3 regions of the Rhizobium sp. CRRU65 genome follow, and region 3 is predicted to be linked to each of the others. Evidence: riboswitches for the same ligand, from Rfam matches in the RefSeq annotation. Region 3 holds a riboswitch; each other region holds the start of a gene.
The links. A riboswitch is a leader RNA that binds a small molecule or an ion and turns the genes downstream of it on or off. The one in region 3 is predicted to bind FMN.
Positions count from the first base shown of each region.

Region 1: another riboswitch for FMN. It lies ahead of ACM5SV_RS10810 (DMT family transporter); the one in region 3 lies ahead of ACM5SV_RS14485 (6,7-dimethyl-8-ribityllumazine synthase).
Region 2: another riboswitch for FMN. It lies ahead of ribB (3,4-dihydroxy-2-butanone-4-phosphate synthase); the one in region 3 lies ahead of ACM5SV_RS14485 (6,7-dimethyl-8-ribityllumazine synthase).

Region 1 covers NZ_JBLYZH010000004.1:370,405-373,671, reverse strand. Annotated here, with positions in the region: gene ACM5SV_RS10815 (esterase-like activity of phytase family protein) at 1-549, opposite strand, end outside; gene ACM5SV_RS10810 (DMT family transporter) at 623-1,534, opposite strand; FMN riboswitch at 1,626-1,780, opposite strand; gene hupB (DNA-binding protein HupB) at 1,903-2,178, opposite strand; gene lon (endopeptidase La) at 2,385-3,267, opposite strand, start outside.
Region 2 covers NZ_JBLYZH010000014.1:107,184-110,450, reverse strand. Annotated here, with positions in the region: gene ACM5SV_RS25555 (SDR family oxidoreductase) at 1-307, shown strand, start outside; gene ACM5SV_RS25550 (glucose 1-dehydrogenase) at 584-1,366, shown strand; FMN riboswitch at 1,562-1,712, shown strand; gene ribB (3,4-dihydroxy-2-butanone-4-phosphate synthase) at 1,839-2,474, shown strand; gene ACM5SV_RS25540 (SDR family oxidoreductase) at 2,704-3,267, opposite strand, start outside.
Region 3 covers NZ_JBLYZH010000006.1:131,395-134,661, forward strand. Annotated here, with positions in the region: gene ACM5SV_RS14465 (adenylate/guanylate cyclase domain-containing protein) at 1-95, opposite strand, end outside; gene ACM5SV_RS14470 (hypothetical protein) at 300-524, shown strand; gene ACM5SV_RS14475 (GCG_CRPN prefix-to-repeats domain-containing protein) at 640-945, opposite strand; gene ACM5SV_RS14480 (SRPBCC family protein) at 1,131-1,577, opposite strand; FMN riboswitch at 1,817-1,959, shown strand; gene ACM5SV_RS14485 (6,7-dimethyl-8-ribityllumazine synthase) at 2,038-2,472, shown strand; gene ACM5SV_RS14490 (SDR family oxidoreductase) at 2,540-3,267, opposite strand, start outside.

The DNA.
Region 1 (3,267 bases), on a different contig from region 3:
GCCGGCCGGCATCTGCGGGATCTTGCCGTCATTGATGTCTTCGTCGCGTTCATTTTCGATTGCGATGGTGCCTAGCGTCTTGTCCTTGTTGAGGGCGATCGAATCCGGCTGACCACCGAGATCGCAGGTGTTTTCGATCTTCTTGGTCGCCACGTCGACGATCGCGAGACGGCCCGAGGGCTTGGCCTTGCTTTCGGAGGTGTTGACGGCAACCAGTGCCTTGCCGGCGCTCCAGGTGACCGATGTCGGCTCGCCGTCCATCATCAGCGCGCCGCCGGCCTTCGGGGCCTTGGCATCGGTAATGTCGATAAAGCCGATCGCGCCGAGCGGGCTGTCGCTATAGATCAGCGTGTTGCCGTCTTCGGTCGCGGTGATGATCTCGGCGGAGCTCACCGAAAGCTTGTCCTTATCAACAGGCAGGTTCTCTGCGACCGGGAAGGAAGCGATGCGGTTGAAAACCGGCTCGGCCGCGGCCGGAAAGGCGACGGATGCGAGAAGCACGGCAGCGAGCGCTGCCTTGCGCGATGAAATTGTCATGAAATCCCCCATGTGTCGAACATTCGAAACATGAGTTTTCTGCGCGAGCGGCATGACAGAGGCATGACAGATGCGGCATTTTGCGTCAGATCATGTCAGGCTCTGGTTTGCGCTCCCGGCGCATCTCGTTTCGCATGATGAACAGCGAAGCAGACAAGATGAGAGCCGCTCCCAGCCAGAGATAACCCGCCGGCGCATAACCGAAGAACAGCCAACCGGCCAGCACGTTCAACGGCAGCTTCAGATCGTCGAACGGCTGGACATAGGCGGCATCCGCTGCGGCATAGGCTAGCGTCAGGAAATACTGCGCTACCGCGGTCAGCAGCCCCGCCAGCAGGAACAGGGCAAGGGTTGCGCCCGTCGGCACTGCAAAGCCTGCCGCAAGCGCCAGCCCGCCATTTATCGGCGTCAGCAGAACGAGCAGCCAGACGGTGATCGTCTCTGGCCGTTCGATGCCTGTCAGGCTCTTGGTGATCAGCGACGAGGCGCCCCACAGCAGCGCCGAAAGCACAGGCAAGAGAGCCGCCCAGCCAAAACCATCAGACCATGGCTGCAGAATGATCATCGCTCCGGTGAAACCCGCTGCCGTCGCGGCCCAGCGGGCCGGGCCCACGCGCTCCCCGAGGAAAAGCCGGGCGCCCAGAATGATGAAGAAGGGCGAGGTCATCACCAGTGCGATCGCCTGCCAGATCGGCACCGTGGCAAGGCCGGCGACCCAGGCCTCGACGCCGAGCGCGGCAAGCGCGACGCGCGCGAGGTGACGCCAAGGATAGTGCGTGCGCATCGCCGCAAGGCCGAGCCTCTTCAGGAACGGCAGCGAAAACAGGAAGGCGAAGCCATATTGCCAGAAGGCTGCGGACGCCGAGGGAAAGGCAAGCTTCATCGTCAGCCATTGGGTGACGACGTTGAGAAGCGAAAAGGCAATGCCGGCAAGGACCATCCAGATGGCACCGACAACGGCGCGGGACGGCTCGACGGCAACAGAAGTCTGATTCATGTCTTTCATCCAAAACAGGGACCAACATAAATCAGGACGCATGAGCCACGACCAAGCGACACAGGGCAACCCTGCCCTCCGCGTGGCCGACACTCATTCTCTTCCATCCGGACTTTAACCGTCGGCTCCGGAATCACACCGGATCTGCTGACCCCTCCTCCGCATGGGCGCGAAAGAAGGCGCTCGCGGGCTCAGGCCGAAACCCTTACCGCCGGTGGGGAGTTTCACCCCGCCCTGAGAACAGAACTGTCGTAGATCAAAGCCCCCGCGACGGCAAGATCCGCCCAAACAAAAGGGGTCCGGCAAAGCCGAACCCCTCTCAAATCCTACACAACCGGTCTCGTTTCCGGCTGGCGGATAATCTCAGATCAGCCGTTGACGGCGTCCTTCAGGCCCTTGCCGGGCGTGAATTTCGGCACGTTGCGAGCCGGAATGTCGACTTCAGCGCCCGTCGACGGGTTACGGCCCTTCGATGCGGCACGATGAGAAACGGTGAAGCTGCCGAAACCCGCGAGGCGAATGTCGCCCTTGTTCTTGAGTTCAGCCTGGACAACGTCGAAAACCGCGTCAACAGCGGAAGCCGCGTCAGACTTCGTCAGTCCTGCCTTTTCGGCTACTGCGGACACGAGTTCATTCTTGTTCATGTTTCCACCCCTTTCTAAATGGTATGAAACGACTCAAAAGTAAGCTAGGCGCAGAATAGGTTTCATCAGGCCCGCCGAAAACCCAAAAGCCCTGCAAATCAAGGAAAAGCAAGCGTCTACATGACGTTTTCACAAAAAAGGCTGGCGTTTCCGCCAGCCTTTTTCCGTGTTTTGGGCCAATTGGGCATAAATGTGGCAAAGGCCACTCAATGCGCTATGGTTGCGCCTGTCTCATCGAGGCCTTCGACCGATGTGATGACCGGCGTTTCCACCGTGCCATCCCATTCGATTGGCTCCGGCCGCCGGATCAGCGCGTGCTTGATCACCTCGCCCATGCGGGATACCGGGATGATCTCCATGTTGTTCTTCACGTTGTCAGGAATCTCCGCCAGGTCCTTGGCGTTTTCCTCCGGAATCAGCACCTTCTTGATGCCGCCGCGAAGCGCTGCGAGCAGCTTTTCCTTGAGACCGCCGATCGGCAGCACACGGCCACGAAGCGTGATTTCACCGGTCATGGCCACATGCCTGTCCACGGGGATGCCGGTCATGATCGAGACGATCGCGGTTGCCATGGCGACACCAGCCGAGGGACCATCCTTCGGGGTTGCGCCTTCCGGCACGTGCACGTGGATGTCGCTCTTGTCGAAGCGCGGCGGCTCGATGCCGAAATCGACAGCGCGCGAGCGGACATAGGAGGCCGCTGCCGAGATCGATTCCTTCATGACTTCCTTCAGATTGCCGGTGACCGTCATGCGGCCCTTGCCCGGCATCATCACACCTTCGATGGTCAGCAGCTCGCCGCCGACTTCCGTCCAGGCAAGACCGGTCACGACGCCAACCTGATCCTCGCCCTCTGCTTCGCCATGGCGGAAGCGCGGGACGCCCAGATAGTCGGAGATGTTGGCAGCCGTCACGTGAACGGCCTTCGTCTTGCCCTTGATGATCTCGGTGACCGCCTTGCGGGCGAGTTTCATCAGCTCGCGCTCGAAGTTGCGGACGCCGGCTTCGCGGGTGTAATGCTGGCTGATCGACATCAGGGCGTCGTCACTGACCGAGAATTCTTCCGGCTGCAACGCATGTTCCTTGATG
Region 2 (3,267 bases), on a different contig from region 3:
CGGGCTGAGCCAAGCGCACTATAACGCCTCCAAGGCGGGCGTCATCCATATGTCGAAGTCCATGGCGATGGAATGGGTCGACCGCGGCATTCGCGTCAACACCATCTCCCCCGGATACACGGCAACGCCCATGAACACCCGTCCGGAGATGGTCCACCAGACCAAGCTCTTCGAAGAGCAGACGCCGATGCAGCGCATGGCAGCGGTGGACGAGATGGTAGGCCCGGCGGTGTTTCTGCTGTCGAATGCAGCAAGTTTCGTGACCGGCGTCGATCTTCTCGTCGACGGCGGTTTCTGCTGCTGGTGATGAGAAAGCTCATTGCCGCTGCTGGAAAGTGACCGATCTCGCTTCCTCCCTGGCTGAGATCGAGGCGCTGAAGGGACCAACGGGCAAGACGGCGTGCGATATCGCCGTCTTGCCCGCCCTTCACGCTGATCGAACGGGTTGTCGAACGGACCGAGGGCTCGGATCGTCATCGGCGCTCTAGACTGCCTGAATTCGCGACAACCGTTTGATCTCCAATAATGATCGCATGGTAGGTCGCACCCAGATTTGCTGTTTATCGACGGACAAGGAAAGAGCATGAAACGCTTTGAGCAGAAGACTGTCGTCATTACCGGGGGTAGCCGCGGCATCGGAGCGGCGATCGCCAAACGCTTCGCGAAAGAAGGCGCCAATCTCGTCGTCTCGGCCAATGAGGACCTGGTCCACGGCGTCGCCGAACAGATCCGGGCCGAAGGCGGCAAGGCGATCTCCTTCATCGGCGATGTCACCGACAAGGCAAGCGTCACCGCCCTCTACGATGCCGCCGAGAAGGAATTCGGCTCGGTCGACGTTTCGATCCAGAATGCTGGCGTCATCACCATCGCCCGCGTCGAGGACCTGACCGAAAACGAGTGGGACAAGGTCATGGCCGTCAACACCAAGGGCGTCTTCCTCTGCGCCCAGGAGGCAATATCACGAATGCGCAAGCACAAGCGCGGCGGCCGCATCATCAACACCGCTTCCGGCCAGGCGCGCGACGGCTTCATCTACACCCCGCATTATGCCGCCTCGAAAATGGGGGTCGTCGGCATCACCCAGAGCCTGGCCAAGGAAGTCGCGACCGAGAAGATCACCGTCAACGCCTTCTGCCCCGGCATCATCGAGACCGACATGTGGGCCTATAACGACCAGGCCTGGGGCAAGCTGCTCGGCAACTACGCCCCCGGCGAGCTGATGAAGGAATGGGTCGAGGGCATCCCGATGAAACGGGCCGGCTCTGGGGAAGATGTCGCAGGCCTGGTGACCTTCCTCGCCAGCGATGACGCCGCCTATATCACCGGCCAGACGATCAATGTCGACGGCGGCCTGATCATGTCCTGATGCAGGCGCCCAAAATTGCGTAGCGGTTTTGGGACAACGACATGCATCGAACAAAGAGCAAACCACCAGCGAAGTGCGGAAGGCGACACGGTCGTCGCCTCCGTGTGAACAGTGTGTCCATCGGCGTCAGGGCAGCTTTGCATTTTTGCCTGGTCGAGTGACCTTGCCATCCGCCTGTTTTTGATCCTATCTTTGAAGTGTTCTCAGGGCGGGGTGTAATTCCCCACCGGCGGTATCAGGAGCAATCCTGGAGCCCGCGAGCGCTTCCGGCACCTCCTGTCGGAAGGTCAGCAGATCCGGTGAGATGCCGGAGCCGACGGTATAGTCCGGATGGAAGAGGACAACACGGGCAGTCGCACTCCATCCCGGAGTCGGCCGACGTTTGTTCGCCCAAGGGCAGAAGGCTCGCTCACGGACTGAGCCGAGCAGACCATGTCAGTCAGCTGACATAACCCTTGAAAGGCCAGACAGCATGACTATCGCAACAATCGAAGATGCCATATCAGCCATTGCCAGCGGCAAGATGGTCGTCGTCGTCGACGACCAGAACCGGGAAAATGAAGGTGATATCGTGGTCGCGGCCGATGCCGTCACCCCTGAGGCAATCGCCTTCATGATGACCCACGCCCGTGGACTCGTCTGCATCGCCATGGAAGGCGAGCGTCTCGATGCGCTCGATATTCCGCTCATGGTGCCCAACAACACGGAATCGCACAAAACCGCCTTCACGGTCTCGGTCGATTATCTCAAGGGCACGACGACCGGTATCTCGGCTGCCGACCGCGCCGCCACCGTCCGCGCCCTGGTCGACGATCGCGCAAAGCCCGCCGAATTCGCCCGCCCCGGCCATATCTTCCCGCTGCGCTCCAACCCCCGCGGCGTGCTCGGCCGCCCCGGCCACACCGAAGCCGCCGTCGATCTCGCCCGCCTCGCCGGACGGATCCCCGCCGGCGTCATCTGCGAAGTCGCCAACGACGACGGAACCATGTCCCGCCTGCCCGAACTCACGCTCTTCGCCGAACGCCACAACCTCCCCCTCGTCACCATCGAGGACCTGGTCGCCTATCTCGACCGCCAGGCGGCAAAAGACATACGCGAAGTCGCCTGATCTGCGCAAAGCGGCCAGCCCCGTCCTTCGAGGCCCCTGCGGGGCACCTCAGGATGAGGCTGGAGAGAGGTTGCGACCTGGTTCAACGGGAAGCGCAGCGGCATGGCACACGGACCAGCCCTCATCCTGAGGCACGCAGGCCGCAGGCCGCAGCCTCGAAGGACGAGGGCGGGTGGCTGGGTCCCAGACGCGCACGGCTGGTTGCCACAGCACACCCTATTTCCTGCCCCTATGTTCGGCTGATCGAAACCCCACCATCTGCCAGCATCGCCGTGCCGGTCACGAAGCTCGACATGTCGGAGGCGAGGAAAAGCGCCGCATTGGCGATCTCTTCGGGTTGCGCCATGCGTTTCAGCGCATGCAGCCCCTCCACGAAGGCGAGCACCTCCGGCGTGGCATCAGGCGCGTTGGTGATGCTGGCGGGTGTGTCGGTGCCGCCGGGAAGCAGTGCGTTGACGCGGATCTTCTGCGCTCCGAGTTCAGCGGCGAGCACCTGCACGAAGCCGATCAGCCCCGCCTTGCTCGCCGCATAGGCGGCCATGCCAGGCATGCCGACGGTGTGGCCGACGAAAGTCGAGGTGAAGATCAGCGATCCGCCGCCTTTTGCCATCGCCGCCGACTGGTGTTTGGCGCCGAGGAAGGCGGCGGTGAGATTGGTCTCGATCGTCTCGCGCCAGCCCTCCAGCGACAGCCCGGCGACCGGCCCCATCTCACCGAGGATGCCGGCATTGTTGAAGGCGATGTCGAGCCCACCGAAGCGCGAGACCGCCGTTTCGACGAGCCTTGCCTGCAG
Region 3 (3,267 bases):
AGCAACCGGCGCCCGAGCTCGGCCAGAAACCGTTCGGGACCAGGCGAGGCCCCGGCCTCGTCAACCAGCCAGGCAAGGGGAGATGGCAGATCCATGGCTTAACATCGCACGCTCACCGGGGCGGCCGCAAGGACATCCCGGAGTGACCGCTTGCGGTCATCCCCGGGCTCGGAAAAAGGCGTCCACTCCCCTGTCGAAAAACCATGCGCCGCGGTGGAAAACAAAAAATAAACACTTTAAACTTGCGCAACTTTGATTCCATTATAGGGCCATTCGTCATCGTGTGATTGAGGGGTACGATGGGCACGATATTCTGGCCGAAAGATCCGCTGGATGGGAATGACATGACGCTGCTGATGTCGATCCTTCGGCGATGGTGCGAAAGGTATCAGGTCGAGCTGACGGCGGAGGAGAGCAGCCGCAAGGCGAAGGAACTCGTCGAATGGTTCGAATTCGGCGTCAAGGATCCCGTCGAACTCGAGGAGTTGATCGACGACAAGCACTGGCTCGTCAGCAGGATCTGACCCTCTCGGGCAAATCGCAAGAACGCTGGCTGTCAGCGTCAGCGACGCCGTTTCATGAGAAAAGGCCGGGCGAAAATCGCTCCGGCCTTCGTCCATTTGCATCTAAGCGAGACCCTTAGTCATCCCGCCAACGACGGTCGCGATCCCAACGCCGCTCATGGCGCCAGCGCGGCCCATCCCAATCGCGGTGACGCCGCTCCCAGCCCCAGCGGGGCGGACCACCGTAGAAAGCGACGGGCGGCGGGCGTCTCCAGCTTCGCCGGCATTCGCCCCAGCGCGTCAGATGCCAGCCGCGACCGCAGGCGTAGTCGACCTTTGTGACACTGCTCTGGACATTGATTGTCCCCATCGGCATTGCCTCCGCGGTACCGATCGAGAGGCTGCCGGCAAGCAAGGCAGCCGCGATAGAAAGTGCCTTCATCGTGAACTCCATTTTCAATCCAGCCGTCCGCAGATTAGGACCGCTAAATTGAACTGGAGATGAACTGCGCGTTCATGTTTGCGGTAGCAAAAGAAGCGCTTCCGCACGACCCGCTTGGGCGCTCGCCGACCGTTGTTGTCACAACCGCAAGCGCATCAGAGACGCCCCGCTGCCGGCAAATTTGTTCATGTCCGGCCGTAAAAAGCGTCGGGACCCGGATCCCGCCCGGCGGCGACTTCGGTCAGGCGCCCCAGGTAATGCGCCCAGCCTTCCGCATGGCCGGCGCATTGATCGGCGCTGGGCAGGCCGCTATGAGTGAGCCGCAACAGCGTTCCGCCCTCCTGTTCGATCAGGTCGATCTCGACCAGGCTCGACCCCGGCGGCACCACTTCGCTGCCGTCCCAGCCGAAGCTGTAGGCAAGGCGATGAACCGGCACCACCTCACGAAACGAGCCGCGCGCAAAGCGGGCGCCGGTGACGTTGACGAGATAGAGCCCGCCGGGCTGCGGCTCGACCTGCGCTTCCGTTCCCATCCAGCGCAGGATCTTCTCCGGATCGGTCATCAGCGCAAACACCGCGGCCGGCGGCGCCGCAATATGCGCCTCGCGGTGAACGACGAAAGATTCTGGCATCACTCTCTCCCATGGTTGTCACGGCCCCGCCCAGGCGGAGACAGCGCGTCCTGTCTTGTCGTGCTTCTGACGTGGATGTCCTCACGGAGAGCATGTAGGCGCAAGCTCCTCCTCCGCAAGAGGGATTGCCCGCCGCCATCGGCGAACGAGCGAAATCGCCGCTTGGGGAGCCTGATCCAGCTCCGGCCGCGAAAGCATATCGACCTATTGCCAGCCCGCCGCCTTCCCCCTATTGTCCGCGCCGTTCTCAGGGCGGGGTGCAAGTCCCTACCGGCGGTATGCAATTTCGATTGCGAGCCCGCGAGCGCCTTCTTAGGAAGGGTCAGCAGATCAGGTGAGATGCCTGAGCCGACGGTCATAGTCCGGATGAAAGAGAACGTGCGTTCCTGCCGCCCTTGCGGCTGTCGGGAACGTTCGTGATCGCCTTGGGTGATGTGTCTGTTCGCCAAAGGAGATTACCGTGACACCCACCCGCTACGCCTTCGTCAAAGCCAGTTGGCACGCCGACATCGTCGACCGCGCCCTTCATGGCTTCCATCAGCTTATTCCGCCCGAGCAGGTCGACGTGTTCGACGTCCCCGGCGCATTCGAGATGCCGCTGCTGTCACGCGATCTTGCGGCAACCGGACGTTACTGCGCGGTCATTGCCGCCGCCTTCGTCGTCGACGGCGGAATCTACCGCCACGAATTCGTCGCTCAGGCCGTCGTCGATGGGCTGATGCGCGCCGGCATGGATACGGGCGTGCCGGTACTGTCGGTCTCACTGACGCCGCATCAGTATCAAGAAACCGAGCACCACAAGCAGATCTACCGCGCGCACTTCGTCGAGAAAGGCCGCGAAGCAGCAAAAGCGGCTCTGACGATCGGCAAAACGCGCGCCGCTCTTGCCGCGTAGTCAGCGGTTCGACGAATAGAGGAACGCAGGAGATGAAGACGGCGGGGCACTCCCGCCGTCGACCGCATCAGATCGACTTCACCTCGCCGCCATCCATGCGTAGCGCCGAGCCGGTCATCCAGCGGGCACCCGGCGACACCAGGAAGGCCATCAGTTCGGCGATTTCCTCCGGCTCGCCGTAGCGGGCGATGCCCGCCTGCTCGGGGAAATGCGCGGTCACCTCCTCCACGCTCACACCGTGCAGCCGCGCCCAGTGCTCAAGATAGGAGCGGCGCCGGCCGGTCATGACGGGACCGGGCAGCACGCTGTTGACCTGCACGCCATCGGTGATGCCGCGATCGGAAAAGGCCTTGGCGAGTGCGACGATGGCAGCATTGATGGTACCGACCGCCGCATACGGCGCCTTCGGAAACACCGCCGAATTGCCCGACATCAAGACGACGGAGCCCTTCGCCTCTCTCAGCGCCGGCCATGCCGCAACCGTCAGGCGCCTCGCGCCGTGCAGCTTTAGCGCCAGCCCGTCTTCCCACTGCGCATCGGTCATCTCGAAAAGATCGATCTGCGGCACACCGCCGGCGATGTTGAGCAGCGCATCGATGCGGCCAAAGGCGCCAAGCGCCTGATCGACCACGGCCTGCGCCGCTTCCGGCTCGGCGAGGTCGGCGCCGATGACGAGGGCTTGCGCGCCGCCCGCCCTCACCGCCTGCGCGGTCTCCTCAAGATTGGCGCGGTTGCGCGCGACCAGCACCAGCGCGGAAAAATCGCGCGCGAGGCGCAGCACCGTCGCCTGGCCGA